Regions from separate parts of the Sedimentibacter sp. genome, predicted to be linked through region 4. Evidence: riboswitches for the same ligand, from Rfam matches in the RefSeq annotation. Region 4 holds a riboswitch; each other region holds the start of a gene.

Region 1 (6,076 bases), on a different contig from region 4:
TGACATTTCATTGTCGTACCATGCAATGAGCTTTACAAGCTGCTTTCCGTCTGATTCAAGGATCTGAGTTGACAGTGCGTCGAAGATGCATGCATAGCTGCTGCCTATTACATCACTTGATACTATTGGATCTTCAGTGTAAGCAAGTGTCTCGTTGGCTGCTTTCTTTACAGCTGAGTTTATTTCTTCAACAGTTGTGTTTCTTCCAAGCTCTACGGTCAGGTCTACTACTGAGCCGGTCAGTGTGGGAACACGAAGTGCTATGCCGTCTAACCTTCCTTTTAGTTCAGGAAGAACAACTCCAACTGTCTTCGCTGCTCCTGTTGAAGCAGGCACTATGTTTGCTGCGGCTGCACGGCCTCTTCTTGCCTTTATTCCGCTCTTGTGTGAATTGTCATGAATGTTCTGGTCGTTTGTATAGGCGTGAACAGTAGTCATAAGTCCCTTAACTATTCCAAACTCATCGTTCAGAACCTTTGCCAAAGGAGCCAGACAGTTTGTTGTGCATGAAGCCGCAGATACAACTGTTTCTGTTCCATCGAGAATGTTGTGGTTTACATTGTAAACAACAGTCTTAACATCTCCCTTTGCCGGTGCTGAAAGAATAACCTTCTTTGCTCCGGCCTTAATATGAGCCTCTGCTTTTTCCCTGTCGTTGAACTTACCTGTGCAGTCGATAACCAAATCGATGTCGAGTTCTTTCCAATTGCAATTTTCAGGTTCTTTGACCCTTGAAGTTATGATATCCTTGCCGTTTACAACCAGTACATCACCTTTGTGGAAAATTTTATCAGTCATGAAGTTTCCGTGAGCCGAGTCATATTTAAGCAAGTATGCCAGTGTTTCAGCATCTGAATTGGTGTTTATGGCCACAACCTGAAACTCATCATCCTGTGCCATCAATCTCAATGCCAATCTTCCTATCCTTCCAAAACCGTTAATTGCTACTCTAACCATGTTATCCTCCTATGATTATATAATTATAATTATTATTAGTGTGATTTATAATTCTAATATCCTTCTGGCGGCTGCTTCATCCGTCACCAGGATAAAATTATTATTGAATTTTGATATTGCATAAATGGCCTCTGCCTTTGACTTTCCTGCGGCAACGCCGATGGAATTCTTGATTTCCTTGAAGTTTTCAAGCGATATTCCCACAGAATTTGTCTGCATCTTCACGTTACCTTCATTGTCGAAAAAATATCCGAAAGCTTCTGCCGTCAGATGGTCATCTTCAATCTTCTCCATGACGTTTTCTCCTGCTTTTCTTCTGGCAGCCATTTCTCTGGCATTACCCAGTCCGAATACAAGCAGGTTTATATTTCGTATGTCTGACAAGACATCCTGTATGAGCTTGTTGTTCTTCAGTACATTCAATTCATTTTCATCCAGATTGTCGGGGATGTGAAGCAATTTATACGGCGCATCTAGCTTTTCTGCCAGGTTTGCAGCTATGGTATTCGCCTGGATTTCAAGCTCCTCGCTTAAACCTCCTCTGGCAGGCAGAACCAACAGGTTTTTTATTCCCTTTTTCCTTTTCATCTGCCTCACTACACAGGCCATGGTCGTTCCACCGGTAATTCCTAATATCGTATCGTTTTTTATAAGATCCAGAATAATTTCAGCAGCCTTCTTGCCCAGATCGTTGAATACGAAACTGTCCTTCTCGGAGTTGCCTGCAACGACTGCAACCTTCTTTAGCTTTAGCTTTTCCATGAGCTTTAATTCCAGATCGGACAAATTTTTTATGTAGTAAAAACTGTTGTGAATTTCCGACAGCACATTCTCCCCTTCCTTTGTGAGTTCCACTCCGGCGGTCTTGATATCAATCAGGTTCATTTCCTTCAGCTTATCAATTTCGGTACGCATTGTTCTTTCGGTTATTCCAAGTTTTGCGGATAGAGATCTTCTTCCGATGGGCTGCTGTGAGCTTATTACTTTCAATATTTCATATCTCTTCATGAACAGCTCGACAGTTTCGGGAACTATTTTGTTTTGAATTTCAAGCAGTTTGTTTTTTTCCATACATCCCTCCGGGATAGTTTGTGTCCCTGTTGTTCGTTTTACGTCCCTAGGTTTATTCTACCATATTTGAACCATATTGCAATAGTATTTTTGAATTTTGGAATTTAATTTTAGATTGGTCATCAGATATGAATTGAGATATGTGTCATACTATTTATTAATAGTGTCGCATTTATATTTTTGATTATATCACAGCATCAAGGTGCTGTACAGTAAAAACCGCAAAAATAAATCAGTAATTTTTGATAAAATTCCTTATTTAATTACACACAAAAAAAGAATATTCAACTTCATTTATTGAATATTCTGTCCTATTGTTAAACTCTTAATTCTTAACTCTTAATTCTTAATTGCTTTTATTAGTATCTTCTTCGCATGGAAGAGGACGGTATCCTCATTTCATCTCTGTACTTGGCCACGGTTCTTCTTGATATGCTGATTCCATCAGAACATAGCATTTCTGCAATCTTTTGATCGCTTAAAGGTTTTTGTGCGTTTTCATCGTTTATAAGCTTCTGAATCTGAGTCTTGACGCTAGTGGAGGATATTCCCTCACCGTCGCTTTCGCTTAAGCTGCTGGCGAAAAAATACTTAAGCTCAAACAAACCTATCGGCGTCTGAACATACTTTCCGTTTGTGGCTCTGCTTACTGTTGATTCATGAACGCCTATGTCGTCGGCAACATCTTTGAGAACCAGAGGCTTCAAGGCAGTCTTTCCTTCATCGAAAAACCTTCTTTGAAATTTAAGGATTGATTCAACAACCTTGTACAATGTCATTCTTCTTTGTTCTATGCTCTTTATGAGCCACATGGACGAATTGAGCTTGTCCGTCAGGAACTTGTTTGCTTCCTTGTCATCCAGGTTGGTGATCATATTCTTGTAATAGCTGCTTATAGTCAAAAGCGGCAGGTTGTTGTCATTAACAATGATGATGTATTCACCGTTTATCTTTTCAATTGTAACGTCCGGTACAATGTATCTGATGGAATCGCTGTCAACAATGAACCCTCTCGAAGGCTTCGGCTCAAGCATCTTTATTATGTCGCAGATGCTTTGCACCCTGGTCACTGTAATGTGCAGGTCCTTGGCTATTTTTTGAATCTTGTTCGTGGCTATTTCTTCAAGATACTTTTCTGCTATGATGTACGCATTTTTGTCCTGTATGCCCTTTTCCTTAAGCTGTATCATGAGGCATTCGCTCAAATTCCTGGCGCCCACGCCTACAGGGTCAAATGTTTGAATGAGTCTTAACACCCTTTCAACTTCCACAACATCCTCGTTCAGCAATAGGCTGATATCCTGAACTGAACATCCCAGATAGCCCTTGTTGTCCAGAGATTCTATGATGAACTCACCGATTCTCTTTTCCTTGTTTGTCTTGACCGACACTCCAAGCTGCACCATCAGGTGGTCCTTCAGGGACATTTTCTTGGATGTGTAGCTTTCAAATGTTTGCTTATCATCGGAATCAGATGACTTTTCATAAGCCTTGTAGCTTAAATCATCATATTTTTCGGTAATTTCCTTCCAATCGATTTCATCCTTGCCGTTATCGTTTTTCGGTTCGAAATCCACCTGCTCCTCACCTGAGACAGATTCCTGACCCTTGTTGTCTACGGATTCAAGAAAAGGATTTACCTCAAGCTGTTTGTATATAAACTCCATCAGTTCTACGTTATTAAATTGCAATATTTGTATAGCTTGTCTTAATTCCGGCGTCATGATAAGCTTTTGAGTCTGAGACAGATTCAATTCAAAGCCCATTTTCATAATATCACTCCTCGCTACCATATATTATAACAAATTTTCTTATAATTTCAACATGATATTGTTTTCTATCATATAACAAAATTTAGATATTATATATAAAACCTGATAAAAATTGTCAACATTATGATTATAACAAAAAAAACTTAACTTTGCTAAAATTTTTTTCAAAAAGAAGTAAATAATTTTCTTGATTTTTATTTCAAACAGGTATATACTAACCCCTAATAATAAATGGATGATGCTGGCGGAAGGCAGTCGACCGCCTGCGGACATGACTCTGGAGAGACTCTTAGGAGCACCGAAGGGGAAAGCTTACGGGCGAAACTCTCAGGTAAAAGGACAGAGACAGTATTTTTGTCGTTCAGAGAGACTGAAAATTTCTGAATTGGCCAAAGCTAGCCTTTGCCGGTTCAGAAAACCAGTCTCTTTTATTTTATGACGCAACTGTGCTATGACCTAACCACATTGTTACGACCGAAGGGAAGCAGAATTCATGACAGGTCAATCGCAATAATTATTTTTTGGAAATGCATATCAAGACTGCAAATACATATTACAACTTGGAGGATGAGATGAAAGGAATCATAACAATCATAGGTAAGGACCGTGTAGGCATAATCTCACAGGTGTCAACGCTTCTGGCCAACAACAACGTAAACATTCTGGATATTAACCAGACAGTAATGAGAGAGTATTTCACCATGATAATGCTTGTTGATTTCGAGCAAATGACGTCAGACTTCGTATCGCTGCAAAAGGATCTTGACACGAAGGCAAAGGAAATAAACATGGACATCAGAATGCAGCGCGAAGACATTTTTGACAAGATGTACGAAATATAGGGGGACGCATGATTAAATCAAAAAATATATTGGAAACCATCAAAATGGTTGACGAACTCAAATTTGACATAAGAACCATCACCATGGGAATATCTCTTCTTGACTGTGCAGACACAGACGGAGAAAAATCCAGAATAAAGATATACGACAAAATAGCTAGGTTATCTGAAAATTTCGTTAAAACAGTTGAGCAGACGGAAAATGAATTCGGCATTCCAATAATAAACAAAAGAATATCCGTTACTCCGATTTCAATAATTGCAGGTTCAAGCGGCGATACGGATTACGTGAAGTATGCTGAAATTCTGGACAAGGCTGCAGACGTTGCAGGGGTAAACTTTCTGGGAGGATTCTCTGCCCTCGTTCACAAGGGCTTCACAAAAGGTGATGAAATACTGCTGCGCTCCATTCCCGAAGCTCTGGCACGAACAAACAAGGTTTGTTCATCCGTTAACGTGGCAACCACAAAAGCCGGAATTAACATGGATGCTGTAAGGATGATGGGCGAAATAATAAAAGAAACCGCATACCTTACGAGAGACAATGACAGCATCGGCTGCGCAAAGCTGGTTATATTCGCCAATGCGGTTGAGGACAACCCCTTCATGGCAGGAGCATTCCATGGAACAGGCGAATCGGAAACATGCTTGAGCGTAGGTGTAAGCGGCCCAGGAGTTGTCAAGTATGCTCTTGAACAGGTTAGAGGAAAAGACTTCACAACCGTATGCGAAACCATAAAGAAAACTGCCTTCAAGATTACAAGAGCAGGAGAAGTTGTGGCTCAGGAGGTTTCCAGGAGAATGAACATACCTTTCGGCATAATGGACTTGTCCCTGGCACCTACTCCAGAGGTGGGTGACAGCGTAGCAAGGATATTGGAAGAAATAGGTCTTGAAGCATGCGGCGCACACGGCACAACAGCCGCCCTGGCACTGTTGAATGATGCCGTTAAAAAAGGCGGAATCATGGCATCTTCAAATGTTGGCGGCTTAAGCGGAGCGTTCATACCCGTAAGTGAGGATGAAGGCATGATCGAAGCTGTAAACAGAGGTTCTCTCAACATTGAAAAGCTTGAAGCCATGACCTGCGTGTGCTCAGTTGGACTTGATATGATTGCAATTCCGGGAGACACAAAAGCCAGCACAATTTCTGCCATAATTGCAGATGAGTGCGCCATAGGAGTCATAAATCAAAAATCCACTGCAGTCAGACTCATCCCGGTTTACGGAAAGACACTGGGAGACACTGCCGAGTTTGGTGGACTCTTGGGAAGAGCACCCATAATGAAGGTAAGCAGCTTCTCAAGCGATGACTTCATTGCCAGAGGCGGAAGAATACCGGCACCGATACACAGCTTCAAAAACTGACAATAAAAAAGCGGCTATTGCCGCTTTCAGATTAATACCTTTGACGTTGTCATTCTGAGGGCGTAGC
Region 2 (6,076 bases), on a different contig from region 4:
TCAGTGAAGGATTTCCAAGCGGGTGAGGAATTGCTATAGTAGGAACTATTCTGTTAGCTCCAACTGTCAGGGATATAGGAACTATTGTGCACATATGTACAACAGGAATTCCTGCTCTTTCTATTTCTTTTACCATCGTTGCGCCGCAACGAGTGCAGGTACCTCAGGTTGATGTGAGTATAACTGCGTCAACTCCGTCAGCCTTCAGTTCCTGTGCAAATTTTGCAGCAAAAGCTTTTGCGCTCTTAACAGCTGTACCGTTTCCGACAGTTGTATAGAAATATCTGTGCAGACTTCCGATTTTGCCTTGTTTTTCAAATTCTCGAAGGATGTCAACAGGCAGTACTCTGTCAGGATCAAGATTTGCATATACAGGGTCATATCCGCCGTGAGCTGTTTCATAAGTTGCTTCTGTTAAATCCATCACTCCGTCAATGTCGTATTTTCCATACTTGGAAGCACTTGATGATTCAATGTGGTCAGGGTTTCCTTTAGGAACAATACCACCGGAAGTAACCAAAGCAATTTTAGCTTTTGTTATGTCTTTTACTGCAGGGTTAGGAGCAACTCTGTCAAAGTCAGGCATTGGGAATTCTGTTTCGAATTCTTTATCAGCCAATTTGTTCAGAAGCATCTTAACTGCTCTTTTTGATCCTCTTTCAGTATCAAAGAAGTTCTTTCTGATTCCGTTTGGCATGTAGCCTTCTTCAGAAGAAGCTCCTATTTTTTCACCTTTTGCAAGTTTTAATGCAAGAGGAGCCATTTTCTTAACTGCATCACGCATGCCTGCTGCTGAATTCTTTGTGGAAACAACATACAGACTTGTTTTGAACATATCAGCTCCGGGATTTTCTTTGTACATACCTGTTAAAACAGGAATGTTCAATTGATCTTTAACTGCCTTTGCAATAGTTCCACATGCAACGCCGTATCTTCCTGCATTAAATGCCGGACCAGCTATGAATAAATCTGGTTGTAATTCTTTAACCATGTCTATGATGATTTTTTGTGCTTCTTCCATGTTCTCATTGAAATAAGAGTCTCCGCACACAATTGTAGCTACAATTTGTGCTTCATCTCCGAATGCCTGCTGGAAAGCTAATCCAGGTCCTACATTGCCTTCTCTTAATTCAGCCGGAATGTGAGCCATTTCTTCTCCGCCTACATTGGCAAAGAATTGGTTTATATAGTGAACAACTTTTAGCATAATTATCTCCTCCTTCCTATCTTGCACTCAATTTGTTGAAGCCCATTTCATTGGTAGCTCCTGTAATAACCTGCAGCTCAGCAGTTATGCTTCCGTCAGCATGGAGACTGCCGTCAAAACCACCGGCAATTACATCAGCAACTTCAACGTGGCCAATTATTTTGTCCATAGGTGGAAGTTCAATTACTTCATTGGCATTTCCGCCTGTTACAACTGCATTTGCTCTTACGTCAGCGTCTGCAAGAGATTGTGATGTGCCGTCTCTTCCTGCATATTCATCTGTGATAAGAACAGTCTTAATGCCTTTGTTTTCAATTTTCTTGCAGTTCATTATAAGGTCAGTGTCAGGGTTACCGAAACCTTCTTCTGATACTATAACGCCATCAACTCCAAGATACTCAGCAAGCTTAGCACTCCAGTTTGATGATCTTTCTTTGTCTGCAAGGTACACATTTTCATTTGTGATAATAACACCAACAAAGTTCAATGTTTTTCCATGTTCAGCAAATAAGTCATGAACTACAGGGTTGTTCAAGTGGTGGTAAGTAGTGTTTTTATCGCATGCAGATACGCAGTTGCCGCTTACAATAGCGCCATCCATCATTTCTGTAGGATAAATTAATGTTGATATGGTCTGTTTAGCATCAACGCCATATACATATGTATCATGCATTAAGCCCTGGCTTTGAAGCATGCATACATAAGCAACTCTCGGAAGTTCAGGATACATTTTGATTCCTTCTACCAGAGTAGGAGTTTCAAATGTTTCAGCCTGATCTGGAGTCATGCTTTTCGCAAGTTCTCCAAGATACATAGCTACCTTGTATCCTGCAAATCTCAATGCTTTTTCATGTTCGTGCTGTTTCAGTGAATCTATTGGTTCACAAACCAATACTAAATTGTTCAATTGTGAAAATGGTGTATATTCTGCACCAGGACCAGTCATATCGATTATACCTTCCTGGAACCCAACGATCTTACCCGTTGTTACAACAGCTGCGCCTTTCAGTACATTTGTTTTGCCTGAACCCACAGTTTCAACCTTGCTTACCATGCCTGGGAATATTCCTCCAGGTCCATCTACTTTAACCCTTGGTTCGATAACATCCTTAACAGGCATTATACGAATGCTCTCACCAGGTCTTGCAAGCTCAACATCTGCTGACTTAAAATTTTGATCTTCTAGAATTAACGCTTTTACTTCTTCCTTGTTGACGTACAATGTGCCGTTTTCTACTTTGGACACTTCAGCAAACTGAATATCCTTAATAAAAATGTAGCCTAATTCTAACTTCAAAACGTTCACCTCCATATTTTTTAGCTCGTTTATATATTTAACGCGCTCTCCAGCACAGTTAAATCAATTAGTTTGAAATCTTCCTGCATTCTCTCATCAATACACATTATTCTGCACTTGTTGAAATTGTCGTAGGCCATTATGGAATTTTCTATTATGTACAGGGAATCAATATTCAAGCTGCCTTTATTATCAGAAATCATAACTGATTTATAGGGCGTTTCATTGGGTTTTACGCTGCTTGAAAGGGGGTGAGTCAACAACTCGTGTCCTTCATGCACCTTGTCCCTGATTTTTACAAGCACATCTCTGTAACTTCCGTCGATGAAGACGATTTTGTAATCATCCTTGTATTTACCGAAAACCTTTTCGTTATTAGTAATAATCATAGATACCACCTTAAATCATTATTCCCACTAAAAATAAGCTTATTCTTTTTTGTCAAAAACATTAATGTTTACATTGAACAGACTATTTTTAATTTAAACGTTATCTTTGCGGACAGTTTGAAGCATGACAATTTTAAAATTATCAGGCTTAACCAAACAGCCCGGATTTTAAGTACTTTTGCACAAAATAAAAAGCAGAAAGCAAATAAAAACCATATGCCTTCTGCTCTGTTTTCTAACCTGAGAGTTTCCTCGCAAGAGTTGCCCCTTCGGTGCTTTCGCTTTTCAGAGTTTTGTCAGTCTACGGTCCTTTTGCCTGAGATTATCATCAATAATACGGCTAATATATATTTACTTACTCCTTCGGCGCTGTTAAATACATAACAGTCTCTCCCGCAAACGTCATTCAATTATTAACTTAATTCAATTATATATAATAATTTTTAATAAATCAAGTGATATTTATTATTTTTTTTCATTTTTATTTTGGATGACCTCAAGTATTGATTCTGCTATGTTTGAAGAATGATCACCAATTCTTTCAAGGTTTCCGATGATATCAAGGAATATAATTCCTGCGCTTGGTTCGCAAATGTACTTGTTTAGCCTCTCAATGTGGTTTTTCCTTAGAGTTTTGTACATTTTATCGATTCCGCTGTCTATTTTGATTACTTCGTCACAATCATCACAATTTATGGTTGCCAGCGCAGTCAGCGAACTTTTGAAAACACTGACTGAATCTTCAAACATCTCTCTCAGCTCCTCTATCGCCTGATCGGAAAAAGGAACATTGTTATCTAACTTGTACAATACAAGCTCACCTATATTGTCTGCATGGTCTCCCACACGTTCAATATCATTGTTGGTGTTCATAAGCACGACAAGTTTGTCTTTCTCGAAATTCGTCAGCGATTCCTTGTCCAGTTTGACAAGGTACTCCAAAACCTTCTTGCTCAGCTCATTGACTTTCTTTTCTATTTCAAAAACCTTGTATGAAAGATCATCGTTGTTTGAAAGAAATGCATCAACTGCAGTCTGAAGCTGTTCCAGCGCCATGTTTCCAAGATGCAGAACCTCCTTTGAAGCCTGTGTGAGCGCTATGGAAGGAGTAACAAGTATTCTTTCATCTATATACTTGGTAACGTGCTCTTCATCGCTGCCATCGCTCTTGACGATGACCTCAGATGCCTTAACCAATAAACCGGAGAAAGGAAACATTATTACTACATTCAGAATATTGAAGAAAATGTGACCTGCTGCAATCTGTTTGGGAACATCCGCAGGTATCATTCTCATAACTGCCAATTCCACAGGCATTCTTAAGAAAATCATGAACAATAGCGTTCCTATAATGTTGAAAAGCAAGTGAATAACCGCCGCTCTTTTGGCAGTCGTGTTTGCACCCACGCTGGAAATCATGGCTGTAACACAGGTTCCGATGTTCTGTCCAAAAATTATCGGGTAGGCAGCATCGAATGAAATGACTCCCGTAGCTGCGACAGCAATCAAAATACCAGTAGTGGCACTGCTTGACTGAAGTATTGCAGTCATGACAAAACCAACAAGTATTCCCAAATATGGATTGTCAAATCTGGTCATGAGACCGGTGAAGCTTGGATTTGACTCCAAAGGCTTCATTGCATCTTTCATTATATCCATGCCGATGAACAAAATACCAAAACCTATTATAACTTCGGCAAAACTTTTTACCTTTCTTTTTTTCGCCGCTATGTGCAGAATTACTCCAACACCTACCATGAAAGTTGCAAACTTTGTAATGTTCAATGATACCAAAAATGCCGTAACTGTTGTACCGATGTTTGCTCCCATTATGATGCCAACAGCCTGGTTCAGATTCATAAGCCCTGCATTGACAAATCCCACAACCATTACCGTGGTGGCACTGCTGCTTTGTATTACTCCGGTAACCAATGTTCCGACCAACACTCCCATCAGCTTGTTTGTGGTCAGTGCTGCCAAAATGTCCTTCATCTTGCTTCCGGCGGTTCTTTGCAGCCCGTCTCCCATATAGCTCATTCCAAACAGGAACAAACCTAGGCCGCCCATTAAACTAATTGCTATATCCATACATCCTCCTAAATCATCTTTGGAAAGCCCATCTGTCTCAAGGCTTCGTACATTACTATATTTACAGAATTGGCCAGGTTCAAGCTTCTGGCATTAGCATTGTCAATCATAGGAATCTTTATCCTGCTTTCTTTAAACCTCTGATGTATGAAATCAGGGAGTCCGGCAGTTTCCTTTCCAAAAATTATGTAACATCCGTCAGTGTAGGTGACATCCGTATAAAAACGGCTTTCCTTTGTGGTTGATATAAATACCTCCTTGTTTATCACATTGCCTATAAACTCGTCAAAATTCTCATAGTAGGTAATATCTACAAGATTCCAGTAATCTAGTCCCGCTCTCTTCAGATACTTGTCCTTTACGGAAAATCCCAAGGGCTTGATAAGATGAAGCCTTGAACCCGTTGCAGCGCAGGTCCTGGCAATGTTGCCTGTGTTCTGCGGTATTTCAGGTTCAAACAAAACTATGTTTAGTGACATTTCTTTCTCCTGCGGTAGTTTATTTCAAACTCTGTAATTATAACATTAAAAGTGCATATTATAAAGACATTATTTTTTCCATATGCTGTAAATTTTCAAAGTGCCTTTGCCTTGAATTCTTTCCTGTAGTAATTGCAAAGATCTCTCACAGCGCAGTCGCTGCAGCGCGGGTTCTGTGCAATGCAAGTTTCCCTGCCGTGTGTTATAAAAAGATGATGCGTAAGATGCCATTTATACTTTGGAAGCTTCTTCATCATTTCATCCGAAACCTTGTCTGCCGTGGACCCTTCCGCCAGCCCTATTCTCCTTGTTACCCTGTATACATGAGTATCTACAGGAAATGCCGGAATGTTGAATGCTTCAACCAGCACAACAGAAGCCGTTTTTCTCCCTACACCCGGCAGTGAAATGAGATCATCCATGTTTGTCGGCACATGGCCACTGTATTTTTCCTTCAGAACCCTGCACATGGAATATATGTTTTTTGCCTTATTTTTGTACAGCCCGATTTTCTTTATTTTTTGTTCAAGCTCTTCCTGCGTCAAAGTGAGAAAGCTGTCTAAATCCGGATAGCAGGCATACATTTCGGCAGTAACCTTGTTAACGCTTTTGTCGG
Region 3 (6,076 bases), on a different contig from region 4:
ATCTATTTCATCCACTTCTCCGATGAGAAGTTCCTCGTTTCCAACCACGGCGCAGCCGATTTCAAAGCCTTCGATCATCTTTTCAATAATAACCTTGTCGTCATATTCGAATGCTTCCATTATTCCCTTTTCAAATTCATTGTAGTTTCTTATCTTGCTTATGCCAAGCGACGAACCGTTGTTGGCAGGCTTGATGAACATGGGAAGTGACAGCTTTTCCAGCGATTCTTCATACAGCTTTTTCACGTTAAGATTCCCGGACCTGGCTGCTCTGACATATGGAGCCATTCTTATTCCTGCCCTTTCGCAGATGGCATGGGTAAATTCCTTGTCCATGCTAACTGCTGAGGCTGTCATGCCGCAGCCCACAAATGGAATGCCCGTCATCTGGCATAATCCCTGGATTGTACCGTCCTCGCCGTTTTTACCGTGCAGAACCGGGAATATGCAGTCTATTGCTATCTTTTCAAAGGTTCCGCCTTTTTCGTCAAGCTTTATAAGTCCCCTGAAGTTGTTGTCCATGCTCAGAATCACAGGACTGAGCATTTCGTGGTGCCATGTGTCGTCATTAATCCTGTCTGCTGTTCCCTCATAGTGAAGCCATTTGCCGTCTCTGGTGATTCCTACCAGCGTCACATCAAACATATCCTGAGGCACGTTTTTAATTATGGCTGCCGCTGAATGCAGCGATACGGAATATTCGTCAGATTTTCCCCCGAAAAGTATGGCCAGTCTTGTTTTATTCATTGTTCCCCTCCAAATCCTTCAATGTGTTTGCTATGTATTCCAGCTTTAAAAACCTGGATCCCTTTATGAGAATAGCGCAGTCATCGCTCATGTACTTTTTAAGGTAATCAGCTGCCTCTTCCTTGGTATCAAATTGTATTATGCTTTTTATGCCGGTGTTTTCCCTTGCTCCCCTGGCCATGAACCTTGCTTCCTGACCAATGGTAACAAGCTCGTCAATATGGTGGGATGCGAGGCTTCTGCCGACTCCGTAGTGCATGTCCTGGCTCATTTCCCTGTAGCCTGCCATGTCCCCCAGGACCACAACCTTCTTCCTTGCAGGAAACAGTTCCAATATGTCAAGCGCTGCACTTATGCTTACGGGATTTGACTTGTAGCAGTCGTTCAATATGGTGCACTTGTTTATTTTAAACACTTCGTTTCGAAGTCCTGTCTTTTCTATTTTCAAAAGACCCAGGCTGATTTCCTCGCTGGTCATGCCCAGTTCCTTTGCAGCCAGAATTGCAGCCATGGCGTTCAATGACTGGTGCTTGCCCAGCATTTCCATATGCAGCTCTCCCATATGCTCGTCGCTGACCTTGAACGTTATTCCTTCCATGTTTTCGGAGAAGTCCGTAAGGTACAGTGTGTTGTGCTTTTCAAGGCCGAATGTCTGTTTTCTGATGCTCTTATGAATATCCGTGCTGTTTACGGTTCTTTCAATGAGCTGGTCGTCTCCGAAATAGATGAACAGGCCGTTTTCTTTTATACCATTTGTGATTTCAAGCTTTGCTTTTGCAATTTCTTCGATAGACGGAAAGTTATCTATGTGCACAAGTCCCACGCTGGTTATGACTCCTATGTCCGGCTGAACAAGGCGTGTAAGAAAATCTATTTCTCCCTTTCTTTCCATTCCCATCTCAATGACAGCCACCTGGCAGTCCTCATCAAGACTCAGAAGTGTGTAGGGAACGCCTATTTCAGTATTGAAGTTTCCCATGGTCTTCTGAGTCTTAAACCTCTGGGACAGTATGCCTGCGGTAATGTCCTTGGTTGATGTCTTTCCGTTGCTTCCGGTCACTCCCACGATCTTCACATTCAGCTTATTTCTGTAGTAAAATGACAAATCCTGCAGAGCCTTGACTGTATCATCCACCAAAATCACAGCGATGCTCTCCGGAGGATTAGGCTCGTCCTTGTTCCAAAGAGTTGCACATGCCCCCTTTCTCACTACATCATCTATAAACTTGTGACCGTTTACGGTTTGTCCTTTGATGGGAACAAACAAATTGTTTGGGGATACCTTTCTGGAATCAATGCTGACACCTTCTATCAACCGTTCTGTGTCCCCCCTGCATTCTGAACTTAGCACCTTTGCAGCTTCATTTATTGTAATCCTGATCATAATAAACCTTCTCATATATTAAATTTATGTAACATCATCTCTAATCAATTAATTATATTGCAATTTTGCCGCTATTACAAGGACAAAAAACTGTAAATAAGGCTGGATATGAGTCGTCGCAATCAAAAAAATATTAACAAAATTTTCTTTTGTGGTATAATGTCCCTTGTGACAAGGAGATACATATGAAATCAATAATAAATTTTGTTAAAAAAGAAGCCGTGCTGGTAATATCCTTTGCTGCTGCTGCCGCAACAGCACTCTTTGTTCCGCCGTCGGAAAAATATGTTTCATACATTGACTTTAAAGTCCTGGTCTTGCTTTTCTGCCTTATGGCAATAGTGGCTGGCCTGAAGGAAATAGGACTTTTCAACGTGCTGGCACAGAAAATGACCTCAGGTTCACAAAACACAAGAGGGCTTTTCTTAAGTTTGGTGCTCATTTGCTTTTTCAGCTCCATGCTCATTACAAATGACGTAGCTCTCATTACTTTTGTTCCATTTTCAATTCTGGTTTTAACCATAACCGCGCAGACCGACCACCTCATCACCGTCACGGTCATGCAGACGGTGGCGGCAAACCTCGGAAGCATGCTCACTCCCGTAGGGAACCCTCAGAATCTTTACCTTTACTCATTTTATAACATAAATGCCGCAGATTTTTTCAGGATTACTATTCCAATTGCAGCTGCCGGTCTTGTACTCATACTCATCTTTTCCATATTCGGCAAAAGAGAAGTTATCAATGTGGAATTTAACCGCAAGGAAAAAATAAGCAGCCCCAAAAAGCTATCTGCATACCTGGTGCTGTTTGCGCTTTGCCTGGCTGCAGTATTCAGACTGGCTGACTACAGAATAACATTTGTTGCTGTTCTTACTTCTGTGGCTGCAATGGACAGAAAGCTCCTTCGGGAAGTTGATTACAGCCTTCTGGCAACATTTGTGCTGTTCTTCGTGTTTACTGGAAACATGGGTAACATGGAAGCAGTCAAAACATTCCTTTCCGGTTTGATTGAAGGAAGGGAACTGCTTTTTTCCGTTGGGCTTAGCCAATTTCTGAGCAACGTTCCAACAGCGGTGCTGCTTTCAAACTTCACCGGAAACTTTAAGTCTCTTGTTGTGGGGACAAACATAGGCGGACTGGGTACCCTCGTTGCATCCCTGGCAAGTCTCATTTCGTACAAGCTCTATGTGCAGACGGAAAATGCAAAACCCTTAAGATACCTGGGAGTATTCACGCTTATAAACGGAATCATGCTTGCAGTGTTGTATGTTTTTTCTGCCTTGATCGTAATATAAGTAGCTCATATTTTCCCGTGTCATGTCATAACAATAGTAGAATGAAAATCGCTTTCAATTTCCTATTTGTTTTTTCTGAACTTTTTCCTTTTGTTTTCCCACTGCTCATGATATAATCACGCTCGTGGAAAATTATATAGTTCGAATGATGGTAGTGGGAGAGAGATCATTGATCCGCCGAAGGAGTCACGCTTTCAGGCAAAAGGACCGCTATCGGACGAAACTCTGGAGAGCCTCAAACGAGCACCGAAGGAGCAAGCCGGATATCCGGTCAATCTCTCAGGTAAAAGGACAGAGCAGACTGATTTTTTGGGGCCAGGTCTATTGACTTGGTTTTTTTGTCTTAAGAGGCTTCCTTAATAACGTTACAGCAAAAATTAGGGAGGTAAAAATGCAAAACGTTACATTATTTCTGGAAAAGGCAGATTCTTTCATATGGGGACCGCCGCTTCTTATTCTTCTGGTGGGAACAGGAGTATATCTTACATTCAAACTGGGACTGATTCAGGTCTTCAGGCTTCCGCTTGCATTAAAGTATGTTTTTTCAAAGGACACAGAACAAGGGGCAGAAGGTGACGTATCAAGCTTTCAGGCTCTATGCACCGCATTGGCTGCGACTATAGGCACAGGAAACATAGTCGGTGTGGCAACCGCCATAAAGGCAGGCGGTCCGGGAGCACTGTTCTGGATGTGGGTAGCCGCATTCTTCGGTATGGCAACCAAGTATGGAGAATGCCTGCTGTCAGTAAAATACAGAGTTGTGGACGACAATGGTCAAATGTCGGGCGGTCCCATGTACTATATTGAAAAAGGGCTGGGAAACAGATTCCTGGCTAAAATGTTTGCCGCCTTCGGCATTGCGGTGGCATTCTTCGGAATAGGAACATTTCCTCAAATAAATGCTATAACAGATGCCGTAAAACTTACATTCAACATTCCGGTAGTTGCCACTTCTGTATTTTTGACTGCGGTAGTCGCTTTGGTAACTCTCGGAGGGATAAAGAGCATTGCAAGAATTTCCGAAATCATTGTTCCTTTTATGGCAGTGTTTTACGTTATGGGAGCATTGTTCATCATGATAACAAACATCAGCCTTATCCCGCAGACCTTTCTTCTGGTTATAAAAAGCGCATTTACAACAACAGCTGCTACCGGAGGATTTCTGGGAGCAAGCGTCCTTTATGCAATGCGAAACGGTGTTGCAAGAGGTGTCTTCTCCAACGAATCGGGACTAGGCAGTGCGCCAATTGCAACCGCAGCAGCTAAAACAAACTCCTGTGTAAAGCAGGGACTCATTTCCATGACCGGCACATTTTTTGACACCATAATCATCTGCACCATGACCGGCATGATGCTCATAATGACAGGTGTCTGGAGCGGAGACCTGGTTGGTGCAAGCATGACCAACGAGGCTTTCAATACGGGCCTTCCGGTTATCGGACCTTACATTGTGACTGTGGGACTCATATTTTTTGCCTTCACAACCATTCTTGGATGGAACTACTATGGTGAAAGATGCACGGAGTATCTGTTCGGCGTAAAGGCTATAACAGCTTACAGGTTGGTTTTCATAGTTCTTGTAGGCGTGGGAGCATTTCTAAAGCTGGACATGATATGGATTCTTGCGGATATCGTAAACGGGCTCATGGCTATCCCTAACCTCATAGCATTGGTTGGGCTGAGGAATGTCATTGCGTCTGAAACAAAAGTGTACTTTGATTCAATGAAAAGTGAGACAACCTTAAACTGGAAAAAAGAAACCGAGCAGCAATAATACAAACAGGCGGTGCATTGCACCGCCTGTAGTCTTTATTACTAGTGGCTTTGTTTTTCAATTACGGCTGTAGACCATGTGCCGTCCTGGGTATAGTTGATCTTGTATCCCAGCTTCTCGAAATCCCTTACCTTGACCATGGTTCTTGAGTCAACGATTATTCCGGTCATGTCAATCCTTAAATCTCCCCTCAGAACGTAAGCCTTTCTTGCATCATTGTCCCAGTACACCTCTTCGCCGAATGTTTCGCCTATGTATCTAAGCGGAAGGTAAACTCTGTTGTCAACGATTGTGTACGGTTGGGAATCCCAGTCTGTTTTGCCGTTCTTCCTTGTTATGTCAATCTGTGTGTCATAATCATTTGAATACCACTGTATTGACATGGTCTGAGCAGGATTGAGCCTGTTCTCTGTACGACTGTAAATTCCTTCAAGTTCCTCGGCTGTTATAAAACCACCCTCCACGGATTTCTTCGTAACTGCTGCAGGTGTCACTGTAGTCTTTGATGACAGATTAATAAACTCTATACCTTCATACACAATCTTAGCATAGGAATCTTCCACATAGGAGCTTCCTGATTTGTAAATGTCCTGTTTTATCTGGCTTCCGTCAACCATAGCCTCGTATTCGGAAAGGATGTCTTGCTCCAGCATGAGTTCTGCCTCATCCAGGAAATCATAGAAATCCTGTCTACTATCCTTAAGCTCTGCAATCAACTCTTCCTTTTCTTCTTCTGTCATGTCTTCAAGGCTTGTGCTGCTGTACAGCTTCTCCACATACTTAACTGTTTCGTCGAAAACGCGCTCCCTGTTGTCGCTCATGTAAGAAACCAGCCTCTTTATAAATTCAACTGTGCTTTGAGGAGTCAGCTTC
Region 4 (6,076 bases):
AAATTAAATCATACAAAAAAAGTTTTGAACATTCGTACACCTTTGGAATGTTTCCAACGGTGGAGCTCATTACGTCCAGGCCTCAGGCTGTGGTGAAGGTTCTTGTAAGCTCAAGCTACAGGTCGGACAATTCAATTGACATTTTCGAACTGTGCAGGAAACACAACATCAGGACTGAAATCAATGACAAGGCTATCAACAAGGTAGCTGACAAGGAAAACTGTTTTGTGGTTGGTGTCTTTGAAAAATACAGCTGCAGCTTAAGCAGCAGTCAATCCCACATAGTTCTGGTGAATCCCAGCAACATGGGAAACATGGGAACAATAATAAGGACGCTTGTGGGATTCGGCCTCAGCGACCTGGCTATAATCAGCCCCGGTGTGGATATATTCGACCCCAAGGTAATCAGGGCTTCAATGGGTGCCTTGTTCAGGGTAAATTTCAGGTATTACGACAATTTCGAACAGTACAGGGCTGAATTCAAGGAGCACATGATTTACACGTTCATGCTGGATGGTGCAAAATCGCTTAAGGATGTAAAACATGATGAATACAAAAAATTCTCGTTGGTGTTCGGAAATGAGGCAACCGGACTGGATTCAAGCTTTGCCGGTGCAGGAACAAGCGTGCTTATCAAGCATACGGACAGAATAGATTCCTTGAACCTCACAATTGCAGCAGGCATTGCAATGTATCATTTTTGCAGCTGATTGGAAAAACATGAATATAATAGAAATTAAAGGATAAATATTTGATAATCTAATGCAGATAATATATCTGATGAAGCTCTCAAGCTCATATATTATTTTAGAGAGGATGATTTAAAATAAAGAACTTTAATTTCAACAACAGAAAAGATAATAACAATGACAGGCTGTTTAGCACAGAAGAGCAGTCAAAACTTGACAGCCAGCAGAATTTCAGGGATCAGCTGAGAAATCTGAACGACAACAACAGAAATGATAACAACAGAAATGAAAACAGAAACGATAACAACCGTTTCGACAACAGAAATGACAACAACAGAAATGACAACAACAGAAACGACAACAACAGAAACAATAACAATCGTTTTGACAACAGGAATGACAACAACAGAAACGATAACAACAGAAACGATAACAATCGTTTTGACAACAAGAACGACAACAACAGAAACAATGAAAATAACAAGAACAGAAACAATAACGACAATTTCAGATAGTAATCTGATTTTGCCGCACTTGTTGTTTTTAAGAAAAAAACGGTCATTGACCGTTTTTTTTATACCATATTTTCCAATATATCATCTGCCATCCTGTTTATGCTTTCAGTATCAATCTCCAGCATCCTGTTATCCTGCCTGAAGGTTTTTTTCACCATCTTCATTATGAGCAGGTCAAAAAGCTTGTATGGCTTTGTTTTAAACCTTCCTCCGAAGCATTGTATTGAAAATGACTTGTCCAGAAGCTTTTTCGGGAAGTTGTGCAGCAGGTACTGGTTGACTTTTTCCGGAAAACCGCAGCAAATGTAAATGGCGGTCTTCTTTTTCATAAGAACATCCACGTTGTCCTTTATGAAATCAAGGGTTGATTGGTGTATGTTGTTAAATCTTATACAGCTGCCTATTACAACGACGTCGTAATCTTTGGGGTCAGGTTTTGACCTGGTCAGGTTTACGGTTTCTGCGCCGGGAAGTTTGTCAGCCAGCATTTTTGCACACATTTCCGTGGTGCTGTTGTTGCTTGCATACGCTATTAGAATTCTCATTTTGAGCTCCATTCTATAAGATAATAAAATGATAATATTATATTCATGAATTGTCAAGTTCATGAGTTGTCACAAATGTAACATTAATAAAAATGCATTAAGAACAAAACATAAAAGTAGTTTTTTTAACATGCAAAAACTATTGACAAAGGCAGATTTCAAGCATTATAATGATAATGTCAAACATATAGAATAATTTGACATAAAGATAAAAGTTAATAAATATAATATTGAGTGATGGGCACAGGAGAGTTCCGAAAGGACGCCGAAGAAGCAAATTGCACTGGTCGGGTGCAACGAAACTTTCAGGCAAAAGGGCTGTGTCCGGACAATACTCTGAATAGCAATCTGAGACAGAGGTAATGACGCACGTTGTTACGCTGTCTTTTTTTTCAGCAAAATTGGAAAATTTTGCAAATATATATTAAGGAGTGATGAAGTGAAAACGACACCATTATACGAAAAGCACATGGAGCTTAATGGAAAAATCATTGATTTCGGAGGCTGGGCGCTGCCGGTGGAGTACTCGGGAATCATACCCGAGCACGAAGCCGTGAGGAATGCTGCAGGACTCTTTGATGTATCCCACATGGGAGAAATAACCGTAAAGGGACAGGATGCCGAGAAATATTTGCAGATGGTTGTGACAAACGACATTTCGGTTCTATCGGAAGGGCAGATAGCATATACCCCAATGTGCTATACAGACGGCGGAGTAGTTGACGACCTTTTGGTCTACAAGTACAGCTGCACGGATTATCTGCTGGTTGTCAATGCCTCAAACATCCAAAAGGATTTTCAGTGGCTTGAATCACAGACATTCGGAGATGTCCAGGTAAGTAACGTATCTGACGAATATGCCCAGCTTGCTCTTCAGGGACCTAGGGCACAGGATATTCTGCAGAAGCTTGTTGTGATTGATCTTGATGAGCTTGAGTTTTATCATTTTGCAGATAACGTTAAGGTAGGGGAGTTCAGAGTTCTGGTATCACGCACCGGATACACGGGTGAAGACGGGTTTGAGCTGTACTTTGACGCTAAGGATGCTCCAAAGCTTTGGGATGCCATACTTGAAGCAGGAAAAGATGAAGGGCTTGTACCTGCAGGTTTGGGAGCCAGGGACACCCTTAGATTTGAGGCTGCCCTTCCGCTGTACGGACAGGAAATCGACAAGGACATAACTCCGCTGGAAGCAGGTCTTGGATTTTTTGTGAAGATGGGCAAGGAAAATTTCATAGGCAAGGAAGCTCTTGAAAAACAAAAGGCAGAAGGTCTCAAAAGAAAGGTTGTTGGATTTGAAATGGTTGACAGGGGAATACCCAGAAGCCACTATGAGGTTATGGCAGACAGCAGAAAGATAGGATATGTGACCACAGGAAGCTATTCTCCCACGTTGAAGAAAAACATAGGACTTGCGCTGATTGAAGCCGAGTACGCAAAGGAAGGAACGGAAATTGAAATATTGATAAGAAACAAAAGCCTGAAAGCAAAGATAATCAAAAAAACGTTCTACACGAAAAAATATAAAAAGTAAATCATTTTAATTAAGAATGAAGAGTGAAGAATTAAGAATTATAAGCTTATTGTATGTCATCCACATGGATGAAGGATCGTATTATGGCAATGTAAGTAAAAAAGAATTATAGAAAAACAATGCTAGTCAATGCTTGTGCATTGTCGAATTAAACTATCGTTATCAGGAGGATATTATGAAAGTATTGAATGAACTTAAGTATTCGGAATCACATGAGTGGATAAAGGTTGAAGGAAGTAAAGCATATGTGGGAATAACAGACTATGCACAGGATCATTTGGGAGATGTTGTGTACGTTGAACTTCCTGAAGTGGGAACAGATGTTGCAGCTGGAGACCAGTGCATAGTTTTAGAATCCGTAAAGGCGGCATCCGACGTGTACACACCTGTATCGGGAAAGGTTGTTGAAGTCAACGAAAATCTTTCCGACAATCCCGGCTCCATAAATGAAAATCCATATGAGTCATGGATCATGGCTGTAGAATTGTCTAATCCCGCAGAAATTGATTCGCTTATGAGTGCAGAAGACTACGAAAAAATATGCGATTAAGGAGATATTATGGCTAGATATATTGGAAATACTGATGAAGACAGAAGGCTGATGCTTAAGGAAATTGGTTATCCAGACATAGAATCTCTTTTCAAGGCCGTACCGGATTCGGTGCATTTGAAGGACAAACTGAACATTCCAGAGGCGTTGTCGGAAATGGAGCTTGTCAGGAGCATGAAAAACATGGCGATGGAAAATGTCAGCACCGATGACTGCGCATGTTTCCTGGGGGCCGGCTCCTACGACCACTACATTCCTTCTGCCATAGACCAGCTTGTTTCAAGGCAGGAATTTTATACAGCCTACACTCCCTACCAGCCTGAAATAAGCCAGGGAACGCTGCAGGCAATTTTTGAGTACCAGACCATGATCTGTGAGCTCACAGGCATGGCAGTTTCAAACGCATCCATGTACGACGGAGCAACCGCTCTCACGGAAGCGGCAATTATGGCATGCGAAGCCGTAAAAAGACCTGAAATCCTGGTTGCATCAACTGTTCACCCTGAAAGCCGCCAGGTTCTTAAGACTTATGCGCAGTTCAGGAACATGAAGGTTACTGAAATTAATTTCAGTAACGGCCAGCTGGACATGGATGACCTAAATTCTAAGCTGAGCAGTGACACAGCCGCCGTTATAATTCAAAGTCCGAACTTTTTCGGGATAATTGAAGACATAGGAAAAGCTGCAGACATGGCTCATGCAAACAAAAGCCTTCTGGTTGTAAGCGCAGACCCCATATCTCTTTCCATACTGAAAAGTCCAGGCGAACTGGGAGCAGACATAGCAGTGGGAGAAGGACAGTCATTGGGAAACCAGCTGAGCTTCGGAGGACCCTACCTGGGGTTCATGGCTGTAACAGAAAAGCTCATGCGCAAGATGCCCGGAAGAATCGTAGGCCAGACAAATGACGCTGAAGGAAACAGAGGCTTCGTGCTTACTTTGCAGACCAGGGAACAGCACATACGAAGGGAAAAAGCAACGTCAAACATATGCTCGAACCAGGCCCTGAACGCACTTCAGGTAACCATGTACCTGACATTCATGGGAAAGGAAGGGCTTAAGAAGGTTGCGGAGCTTTGCCTTAACAAAGCGCACTACGCTCATGATGCCCTTGTTGGTACGGGAAAATTCAGCCCATTGTTCACCGCTCCTTTTTTCAAGGAATTTGCGTTGAAAAGCAGCGAAAATGTGTATGATTTGAACGGCAGGCTCTTAGAAAGCAAAATCATGGGCGGATATGATCTAGGTAAGGATTACCCGGAGCTTGAAAACGGATGGCTTGTGGCAGTGACCGAAAAAAGAACAAGACAGGAAATAGACCTGTTGGCAGGAAAGGCAGGGGAGTAGTATGCAGAAACATAAGTCATTGATATTTGAAATGAGCCGCGAAGGAAGAAAGGCATATTCTCTTCCCGAGTGCGACGTGCCCAGTCTTACCATAAATGATGTGATTGACAGCAAGTATCTCAGACAAGAGCTGCCCATGCTTCCGGAGGTCAGCGAGCTTGATGCGGTAAGGCACTTTACGCAGCTTTCACAGAGAAATCACGGCGTGGATTCGGGCTTTTATCCGCTGGGAAGCTGCACCATGAAATACAACCCAAAGGTCAACGAGCAGGTTGCAAGGCTTGAAGGCTTTTCAAAAATTCATCCCTGCCAGCCTGAAAGCACGGTTCAGGGGGCTTTGAAGCTCATGTACGACCTTGGAGACATGCTTTCTGAAATTACAGGCATGGACGGTTTCACGCTGCAGCCGGCAGCAGGAGCTCACGGGGAACTGGCAGGGCTCATGATAATCAAAGCATATCATAACAACAATAATGATTTGAAAAGGACGAAAATAGTTGTTCCTGATTCTGCCCACGGAACAAATCCGGCATCTGCCGCAGTGGCAGGATTTGATGTGGTAGAAGTGAAATCAGCAGAAAACGGACTGGTTGACATGGAGTCCCTCAAGGCAGTAATGAGCGATGAAGTAGCAGGCTTCATGCTCACAAACCCCAATACGCTTGGGCTGTTTGATTCAAACATACTAGAAATTTCAAAGATAGTCCATGAAGCAGGCGGGCTTATGTACTATGACGGTGCCAACGCCAATGCCATACTTGGAATTTCAAGACCCGGAGACATGGGATTTGACGTTGTCCACCTGAACCTGCACAAGACGTTCAGCACTCCTCACGGAGGAGGAGGTCCGGGAGCCGGACCAGTTGGTGTCAAAAAGAATCTTGTTCCGTTCCTGC

The links. Region 4 has a riboswitch for glycine ahead of gcvT (glycine cleavage system aminomethyltransferase GcvT). Riboswitches for the same ligand answer to the same signal wherever they lie in the genome.
Region 1: it holds a riboswitch for glycine, as region 4 does, so the genes downstream of both, AAGU76_RS00860 (ACT domain-containing protein) here and gcvT (glycine cleavage system aminomethyltransferase GcvT) in region 4, are expected to answer to the same signal.
Region 2: it holds a riboswitch for glycine, as region 4 does, so the genes downstream of both, AAGU76_RS00815 (GrdX family protein) here and gcvT (glycine cleavage system aminomethyltransferase GcvT) in region 4, are expected to answer to the same signal.
Region 3: it holds a riboswitch for glycine, as region 4 does, so the genes downstream of both, AAGU76_RS18055 (sodium:alanine symporter family protein) here and gcvT (glycine cleavage system aminomethyltransferase GcvT) in region 4, are expected to answer to the same signal.

Annotation. Positions count from the first base shown of each region.
Region 1 covers NZ_JBCFAS010000001.1:174,797-180,872, reverse strand. Annotated here, with positions in the region: gene gap (type I glyceraldehyde-3-phosphate dehydrogenase) at 1-957, opposite strand, end outside; gene AAGU76_RS00870 (sugar-binding domain-containing protein) at 1,003-2,028, opposite strand; gene rpoN (RNA polymerase factor sigma-54) at 2,388-3,800, opposite strand; glycine riboswitch at 4,068-4,153, shown strand; gene AAGU76_RS00860 (ACT domain-containing protein) at 4,373-4,642, shown strand; gene AAGU76_RS00855 (PFL family protein) at 4,651-6,009, shown strand.
Region 2 covers NZ_JBCFAS010000001.1:162,916-168,991, reverse strand. Annotated here, with positions in the region: gene grdB (glycine reductase complex selenoprotein B) at 1-1,213, opposite strand, end outside; gene AAGU76_RS00820 (glycine/sarcosine/betaine reductase component B subunit) at 1,224-2,504, opposite strand; gene AAGU76_RS00815 (GrdX family protein) at 2,534-2,893, opposite strand; glycine riboswitch at 3,188-3,299, opposite strand; gene AAGU76_RS00810 (Na/Pi cotransporter family protein) at 3,359-4,981, opposite strand; gene trmL (tRNA (uridine(34)/cytosine(34)/5-carboxymethylaminomethyluridine(34)-2'-O)-methyltransferase TrmL) at 4,990-5,460, opposite strand; gene nth (endonuclease III) at 5,556-6,076, opposite strand, start outside.
Region 3 covers NZ_JBCFAS010000006.1:79,182-85,257, reverse strand. Annotated here, with positions in the region: gene AAGU76_RS18070 (D-alanine--D-alanine ligase family protein) at 1-747, opposite strand, end outside; gene murF (UDP-N-acetylmuramoyl-tripeptide--D-alanyl-D-alanine ligase) at 740-2,131, opposite strand; gene AAGU76_RS18060 (SLC13 family permease) at 2,317-3,429, shown strand; glycine riboswitch at 3,645-3,734, shown strand; gene AAGU76_RS18055 (sodium:alanine symporter family protein) at 3,821-5,203, shown strand; gene AAGU76_RS18050 (copper amine oxidase N-terminal domain-containing protein) at 5,245-6,076, opposite strand, start outside.
Region 4 covers NZ_JBCFAS010000003.1:85,860-91,935, forward strand. Annotated here, with positions in the region: gene AAGU76_RS12305 (TrmH family RNA methyltransferase) at 1-710, shown strand, start outside; gene AAGU76_RS12310 (flavodoxin domain-containing protein) at 1,264-1,749, opposite strand; glycine riboswitch at 1,984-2,080, shown strand; gene gcvT (glycine cleavage system aminomethyltransferase GcvT) at 2,189-3,283, shown strand; gene gcvH (glycine cleavage system protein GcvH) at 3,459-3,833, shown strand; gene gcvPA (aminomethyl-transferring glycine dehydrogenase subunit GcvPA) at 3,843-5,180, shown strand; gene gcvPB (aminomethyl-transferring glycine dehydrogenase subunit GcvPB) at 5,182-6,076, shown strand, end outside.